DNA from 2 places in the Lysinibacillus sp. NPDC097231 genome. Region 2 is predicted to be linked to the other one. Evidence: riboswitches for the same ligand, from Rfam matches in the RefSeq annotation. Region 2 holds a riboswitch; the other holds the start of a gene.

Region 1 (4,436 bases), on a different contig from region 2:
GCATTTACTTCTCCAGTGGTTCAACTCTTACCCTGAGCGACGGCCAGGTGACCGGAAACACGGCGGGAGCAGGAGGCGGCGGGATTTTTGTAAATGATGGCTCTATCCTTGTCCTTACAGGGATCGCTGAGGTAAGTGGAAACGAGGCGGGTCTTGAAGGTGGCGGCATTGATGCATTTTCCGGCTCTTCCATTACCATTGAAGGAGACGCAAGAGTTATCAATAACCACGCAAACAGCAACGGGGATCCCCAAAATGCTTCCCGTGGCGGCGGAGGGATTGCGCTTTTTGCGTCGAGCCTTACGGTAAATGCGAATGCGACCTTCAGCGGCAACTCATCTTTAAGCTACGGCGGAGCAATTTGGACTTTTCCGACATTCACTCCCATCTCCACTGTTACCATTACGGGCGGGACGATTGAAAATAATACAGCAAATTTTGGCGGTGGCATCTCCATGGGCGCCGTTCCAGGCTTCACACCTACCTTAACGATAACCGGCGGCATAATTACGAATAACACCGCATTCACAGACGGTGGCGGCATCATTGCCATGGGTTCGCTCGTTTCGATTGCCGGTGCTGAAATAACAAATAATACCGCTGGTGGGGACGGTGGAGGTATATTTACGGATGAGCTCGCCAATGTAACAGTATTTGCCTCCGTTATATTCAGTGGAAACCTCGCGTCGAGATATACGTATTGGGCAATCACAAGCGGCGGTGACAGCGATATATATAAGACACATATATTTACGGAGCATTTCAGCACTTTCATCCCAGTTCAGACGCCACCACCGTTGGTATGGTCTTTTCTAAATGCTTATAACAATTACGATATCAACTATGTTAAGCCGGTGAAAATCGTAACAGTAAACTTTGTAGAGTTCAATAATCCTGCCCATGTGATACATTCAACTATTATTGACAGTTTTATTGGGGCCACGGTAACCATTCCGCCATTTGAAACGTTTACGGACATCAATGGTACGGTATGGACATTATTCCCACCAGACCAGCCTGCACAAACAATACAATTAATCGATCCTGAGGCAGATTACGTCGTTACATTCACTTACGCAACAACTACACCTCCACCTCCACCTACACCAATAATCACATTCACACGTAGGTCCCTTAACGCTTGCTGTAAGTCCAACATACGCTGTAATCCCAGCAATTGAACCTGTTAAAGAAGGAGCCGTCAAGATGTTTTCCGGTTTGGATTAAAAGAGCAGTTCATTCCTGATTATTCTTTGCATGGTGGTGTTCACCTTCATTCAGCAAATGTTTACTGTGCGAAAGCGAAGCGACAGCAACATGGTTTTATCTGTTGCTGCCGTTACGTTTGCACTACGCCAAGGCGAAACTGATTGATTAGAAAAATTTTTATAACGAATTATATGGATAATATAATAAAATAGTGTTATCGTAAGAAATAGCTAAATAAAAATATCCTTCAGGGTAGGGTGAAATTCCCAATCGGCGGTGATGAAGAGATTCAAAGTCCGTGAGCGAAAGCTGATTTGGTGCAAATCCAAAACCGACAGTTATAGTCTGGATGGGAGAAGGGTAAAAGAAAGAGCTTTTTAAATTTGTATGAATTTAAAAGGTCTATTTGACTATGATTTTTGTAAACTACTTCCCATCGTTTAAGTTGGGAAGTTTTTTGCTTTTATTTAGCAAATCAATTGAATAGCAAGATGTTCTTCGGGGTAGGGTGAAATTCCCAATCGGCGGTGATGAAGAAATTCAAAGTCCGTGAGCGAAAGCTGATTTGGTGTAAATCCAAAACCGACAGTGACAGTCTGGATGGGAGAAGAACAATGAGATGGTAACCTATGGAAAAATTTTTATCCATGAGGTTTATTTGTTGACGTCTTATTAATATGAACTCCCAAACCCCTTCCATCGAAGGGGTTTTTTGTTTGATGATAATTGGGAGGAGGTACAGACGGATAGAACTTTGAAAGTGACGGATAGAATCCTAAAACTGACGGATAGAATTAGAAAAGTGAAGGATATAGTCCCGAAATCGACGGTTAGAACCTTCAAAAATAGGAAGTAGGTGAAAAAATGTTTACAGGGATTGTTGAGGATATTGGTACTGTTAAAACCTTGCAAAACAATCGACAAAGTATGAAAATAACCGTCCTTTCATCAAAAATGGTGGAGGATGTAAATCACGGAGACAGCATTGCGGTCAATGGCGTTTGTTTAACAGTGACAAATTTTACTGAACGGGAGCTAACGATGGATGTGATGCCAGAAACTGTGAGAGCAACAAATTTACAGCAGCTCGCTGTTGGAGATCCAGTAAACTTAGAGCGCGCCATGCCTGCTAATGGACGTTTTGGCGGTCATTTTGTATCAGGACATGTAGATGGAGTTGGGAAAATATTGCGTAAACGGCCATTAGCAAACGCAGTCTATATTGATATTGAGCTGTCAGAAGAATTAACTAACTATTGTATTCCAAAAGGCTCCATTACGATTGATGGTACGAGCTTAACACTTTTTCAAGTCGAGAAAAAAAGTATCACAGTATCACTGATACCGCACACTTACAAGGAAACTATTTTAGGTATGAAGAAAATTGGCGCTCCTGTCAATATTGAAACAGATTTAGTTGGAAAATACATTCTACATCAACTTAAACGTAGTCAAGAAATACCGACTATTACAAGAGACTATTTAGCACAAAATGGATTTTAACATTTAATGATAGGGAGGAGCCAAAATTGCTATATTCGATTGAGGAAGCGATAGAGGATTTAAAACAGGGCAAGATGATTGTCGTGGTAGACGATGAGGACCGAGAAAATGAAGGAGACTTACTAGCGCTCGCGGAGTTTATGACACCTGAAACGATTAACTTTATGGCGACCTATGGCAGAGGTCTTATATGTACACCGATTTCGCAGCAACTCGCGCAAAAATTGGCATTACATCCTATGGTTAGTAACAATACTGATAATCATCAAACGGCATTTACCGTAAGCATCGATCATGTGGATACGACGACAGGAATAAGTGCCTTTGAACGCGCAATGACAATAAAAAAAATGATTGAACCTCAAGCAAAGGCGAAGGATTTTCGTAGACCAGGCCATGTATTCCCCCTAATAGCAAAGGAAAATGGTGTGTTAGAGCGAAGAGGACATACCGAAGCAACAATTGATTTAGCTAAGCTGTGTCACAGTATTCCTGCAGGTATTATTTGCGAAATTATGGGTGACAATGGCGAAATGCTACGCTTCAATGATCTTGTTAAATATGCAGCACAGCATCAGTTAAAAATGATTTCCATTGAAGAATTGGCAATCTATCGAAAACAAATAATGGCAGATAATAAAATAACAATTTGAAAGAGGAGAATAAAAAATGGGTAAAACATTTGAAGCACAATTAATTGGTACTAATTTAAAAATAGCCGTAGTAGTAGGTAGATTTAATGAATTTATTACAAATAAATTATTAGACGGTGCGCTAGATGGTCTAAAGCGTCATGGTGTAGATGAGGACTCTATTGATGTGGCATGGGTTCCTGGTGCATTTGAAGTTCCGTATATCGCGAAACAGCTAGCGGAAACAAAAAACTATGACGCTATTATCGGATTAGGTACAGTAATTCGTGGTTCTACAACACATTATGACTATGTATGTAATGAATCTGCAAAAGGTATTGCAAATGTGTCATTATCTACAAATGTGCCTGTTATTTTTGGCATTGTTACGACAGAAAATATTGAACAAGCTATTGAGCGTGCTGGCACGAAATCAGGCAATAAAGGCTATGATGCAGCAATGTCTGCTATTGAAATGGCAAACTTAAAGAAAATAATCGGTTAATATTGGGCATTGATGGCGTGGAATTTTAACTTTAAGGCAATTTAAACATTCATTATGCATCCTTGAATATTTTTCAAATCCATGGGAAAAATATGCGTAAGTGTATTTATTTATCCCGCATTAACGAGCGATAAGACGCCTACCTCAAAATTCAGCGGCAATGTTTTCTGCGCGAAAGCGAAGCGGCAGCAGCAATGTTTTCTGCGCGAAAGCGAAGCGGCAGCGGCAATGTTTTCTGCGCGAAAGCGAAGCGGCAGCGGCAATGTTTTCTGCGCGAAAGCGAAGCGGCAGCGGCAATTATACTAAGGTAATTAAACATAAATGTACTAATTTGGAGCTAGCTCAGTAGGAGATGAGGAATATTCAATGGAACAAGAGCTTAATTTGAAAACTTTGATGTCGCTATTTCAACGTTCTGCTGATGTAGTATTCCAAGCGTATAACTTTCAACAACATAAAGTGTATTTGATAAAATGTGAAGCGATGATTAATGAGGAAATATTGCAGAAGGTTATCGTTGATCGAGTCCAATCATTACTTTTCGAAACATCGGATGAACTGTTAGAGGACCAAATAAAAAATAATTT
Region 2 (4,436 bases):
CAATGCTGAGCGTGACATTCGCCCTTTTTCTATAAATGCAGCAACGATAATTTCGTATAAACTGAAGGAAGATGTTAACGTTGCGAATAAAAATAATAATAAAAACATCGCCAAGAACACTTCGCCAAACGGCATTTGACTAAATGCGGTTGGCAGCACCATAAATAATAAGCCCGGTCCAGATGCCGGCTCTAAATCAAAAGCAAATACTACAGGGAAAATCGCTAATCCTGCTAATAACGATACAAGCACAGTTAAAAGAACAACTGAGCCCGCTGAGTTTGGTAAGCTCACATCCTTCTTTAAATAGGAGCTGTACGTCACAAGACAAGAAAATCCTACTGCCAGGCCAAAGAAGGATTGTCCTAACGCTTCTAATAGAGCCTTTCCAGTAATATTAGAAAAGTCTGGCCATAAGAAGAATTTGACACCTTCCATCGCCCCATCTAATGTTACCGCCCGCACAACAAGCACAATAAACATGATAAATAACAATGGCATCATAAACTTGTTGGCCTTTTCGATACCATTTTGCACACCAAGGGATATCACTAGTACGTTTGCTAGCGTAAACAACCCTAAGCCTAGCAATGTAATCCAAGGCGTACCTATAATCTTTCCAAAAAGTTCACTAGGATCGTTGGCAGGATCAATAACAGCCCCAGTCACACCAAGGCCACTATAAATAAAAATCCAACCTCCAACAACGCTATAAAAAGTTAATAATAAAAAACAGCCTAGCACCCCTATACGACCAATCCATGCCCAGCCTGTTTTCGTTGGTGCTATTTTTTTATATGCAGTGACAGCCTCAGACTGTGTACCACGACCTAAAACATATTCTGATAATAGCATCGGTAAACCAATCAGCAATGTAAATAGAACAAAAATAAGAAAAAATGCTCCCCCGCCGCTTTGTCCAGTAACATATGGAAGTTTCCAAATTGCCCCTAATCCGATTGCTGCACCTGCTGATGCTAAAATAAAGCCTAATTTACTAGACCACTGTCCCTTTTTTTCACTCATCTCTACAAAACTCCTCATTTCTAAACTCTACCTTATTCTACACGAAAATACTACGCTCGACTATATCAAATTCCATTACCTAATTACCTAAATTACCTAAATTCCAGCCCATTTGGATGATCTATCCGTCACATTTGCAATTCTATCCGCCAATTTATACGTTCTACCCGTCACTTTTACATTTCTATCCATCATTTCGATTGCTCTATCCGTCTCATACAAAAAAACCTCGAGCATTTAATCACTCGAGGTTTCTTCCTATATTATTTAGTTACATACACTGAACGCTGTTTTACAATCCATTTGCGCATAGTTGTGAATAGTAATGCCATAACGGCAGTTAATAAAACACCTTTCACAATATTAAATGGTAAAATCCCAGCTACAATCATTTTATATAGTGAATCACCTACAACAGGTTCCATACCTAAAAAGTAAGTGTACATCGGTAAAAATACTGCATAGTTTAGAAAACTCATACCCACTGCCATAACGACTGTTCCAGCTGCTAAACCTCCAACAAGACCCGCCATTGTCTTAAAGCGATTAAAAATAAACGTTACTGGTAAAATAAACAAAATACCTGTAGTAAAGTTCGCGATATGTCCTACCGGCACTCCCGTTGGTGTACCCGAGAAGATCCAATCTAAAATATTTTTAAATAATTCTACTAAAATACCGGCTACTGGCCCCATTGTGATAGCCGCTAGTAATGCTGGCATATCACTAAAATCCACTTCCAAAAACGCCGGGAATGGTGGAATTGGGAAGTTAAAAAGCATTAATAAAAACGAAATACTACTCAGCATGCCAATCGTAATAAACGATTGAAGTTTAACATTTTTCTTCATCGAAAACTCTCTCCTCTTTGCTGATTCAATCTCGCAAGAAGAAAGGTTACGATCCATTGTTATTTATCAATTTCGCCTTGGCGTAATTGCGTCCGGATTTTGAATTGTGCGGGCACAATTCATTCCTTTGAAAATCCGTGACATCCGCCGGAGGCTTTATCTTCATTCAGTAGATGTTTCGACCACTGAAAAGGAAACAAAACCGCATTCATCTCCCCACCTGTAGAGGTGAGAGTCTTCTACTGAATGAAGATAAAAAACCCTTATGCAAAAGAGCATAAGGGAGAAAAGGCATGATTAAAAAACGCCATTGATTAGCCATTTTGAGCAAGCTGTGAAAGTCACATCAAATAACACTCGTAATAGCTAAAATCATAACAACGAATGACGATCGTACCTCCATCTTCTCCCATCCAGACTATAACTGTCGGCCTTGGAATTGCACCAAGTCAGCCATGCAAAAAACTTTGCACAGGTCGCGGGCTGAAGAGTCTTTTGTAAACCATTCGAGCCAATGTCTCTGATAGAAAACATTAGCGATTTACAACCCTATTACCGCCGGTCGGGATTTTCACCCTGCCCCGAAGATGAATCAATATTATTTTATACTACAGCTTTACTATAATGAATTATTAAGGAAAAGTAAATAGTTCTGTTTAAAAAATCCGATTAGATTCATATGTTTTGTGGATGCCCTGTTGTTTATAGAGTCGACAATTGCAACATAGAGAGAAACTTAATCAGTGTTTTTTTCATCCTCACTAATTATTAGTCTTCACTAATCGGGCTTTTACGGCCTCTTTTGCTTTCGCTGACCGTTGAGGTGGGAGTCTTTATCTGACGTTTCGCTTCTGGTACAGATAAACTGACAGGAGCATTCTCGACTACGCAAGAATGCTCCTGAAATTGATTTTCCAGCCTATTCTTCAAGTGTTGAAGTTTATGGCATATATTGTTTATTGGCTCCCACTGGCTTTGGTAAGAATTTTGTTAAATCAAATCCTTCCCAGCTTTCCTGTACAACATTGTCTAGACGTAATTGTTTATCAAAGCTTGCAGCAGTGAGCATCATTGCCTCAATTAACTGTGTCGCACGAACTGGATCCATTGCTGTTAAATCAAGAGGCTCTTCAAATGTAACGATAACACCTTCCGCTACCTCACTTACAGTATATGTCATATTTTCAGGCACGACTGATTTATATATATCATCATTTATATTACTCATATCTGTAATAGCTTCTGTAACAGTGGGAAAAGCTCGACGAAAATCAGGGGATAAATACTCTGCTCCATCTTCGTTCTGGTATAAATAATAATTAAAGTGATTTGAGCTTGTTAACGCCATGGACTTACTAGGTTCTCCTTCCTGAGAAAATTCATAAGCTGTACCATCTGGATTTTCAAACTCAATATCGTTATACTCGGAATCTGAGAATGTATCCTGTAATGTTCCCAAGTACTCATTAACTGCCGCAGAAGCAATATCATAATCATTATTCTCTGGCAATACATGAATAATTTTATCGCCCTTTTCTTTCAATTCCCCTTCATATGGATGATAGGAAGTAAAACCCTTCGCTTCCTCTTCAATTTGTGGAGCATACTTTTCATACATTTTTAAAGTTGTAGGCTTATCTTCTCCAAAATCAGTAGCAACTCGTTCATTTGGAATGATATATGTCATCGGTACACTTTCCGCATCACGGCTTGCTAAACCGATATGGAATACAACTGCATCTGTCAAATCTTCCTCATATACAGATGATCGCAGTGACATAATGCGTTCATGTTCTGCTACAATGTTAGAATCCATTAAAGCGTCATGTTTTTCAACACTTTTTGCAGCTCGTTCATCCTGCATTGTAGAGTAATTAGCAGTTTCAGGAGCACTAGCTTGATCCACGTTTATATCTTTATTTTTCAAAGACATGGAGCCTACAATTACTGTTAGGGCGAAAACAGCTGCAACACCCATAAAGATTGGCCATCTACGTACTTTACGTTTTGTTGTCACTGCTGTCTCAGTACTTTCCTGGTGTTGCTGTTCTTGCAATGTTTTTTCTTCATCTATTGGTAGTTTTATAGCTTCTTGAAGATGGATATTATCCTGCAATCGAGCATCTGCCAATAATCGATTTAATACTTCTTCTTTGGAACGGCGGTCAGAGAGCTTAGGGGCATTGTTCAGTACATGTTCAAGATGGTCGTCATCAAATTGGTTATGTGTCATTGCCGTTTCGCCTCCTGTTCTCTAGCCTGTTGTAGCTGTTGCCTTAAAAATTTAATAGCACGATGCTGTGTGGTTTTTACCTTTGCTTCTGTCCAATCTAGTATTTGCGCTGTTTCTGCAATTGATAAATCTTGAAAGTAACGCATAATAATGACCATTTTTTGGTCACCTGTACAGTTTTCAAGTGCTGACTCTACCTGCATAAATTCATCACTGGCCTGTAGCATTTCTTCCGGTGATGGTGTGGTTGAATGTAGCTGTTCCGTTTCCCAGTCAAAAAAATCAAGTGAATGCTTTTGGCGTACAGCCTGCTTTCTAAAATGATC

What was found. A riboswitch is a leader RNA that binds a small molecule or an ion and turns the genes downstream of it on or off. The one in region 2 is predicted to bind FMN.
Region 1: another riboswitch for FMN. It lies ahead of ribE (riboflavin synthase); the one in region 2 lies ahead of ACIQXF_RS18645 (ECF transporter S component).

What each region holds. Positions count from the first base shown of each region.
Region 1 covers NZ_JBIWDH010000012.1:53,066-57,501, forward strand. Annotated here, with positions in the region: gene ACIQXF_RS09505 (autotransporter outer membrane beta-barrel domain-containing protein) at 1-1,181, shown strand, start outside; FMN riboswitch at 1,449-1,574, shown strand; FMN riboswitch at 1,700-1,825, shown strand; gene ribE (riboflavin synthase) at 2,074-2,712, shown strand; gene ribB (3,4-dihydroxy-2-butanone-4-phosphate synthase) at 2,739-3,365, shown strand; gene ribH (6,7-dimethyl-8-ribityllumazine synthase) at 3,382-3,849, shown strand; gene ACIQXF_RS09525 (spore germination protein) at 4,216-4,436, shown strand, end outside.
Region 2 covers NZ_JBIWDH010000036.1:46,250-50,685, forward strand. Annotated here, with positions in the region: gene ACIQXF_RS18640 (sodium-dependent transporter) at 1-1,026, opposite strand, end outside; gene ACIQXF_RS18645 (ECF transporter S component) at 1,290-1,877, opposite strand; FMN riboswitch at 2,275-2,470, opposite strand; gene ACIQXF_RS18650 (RNA polymerase subunit sigma) at 2,818-4,110, opposite strand; gene sigX (RNA polymerase sigma factor SigX) at 4,107-4,436, opposite strand, start outside.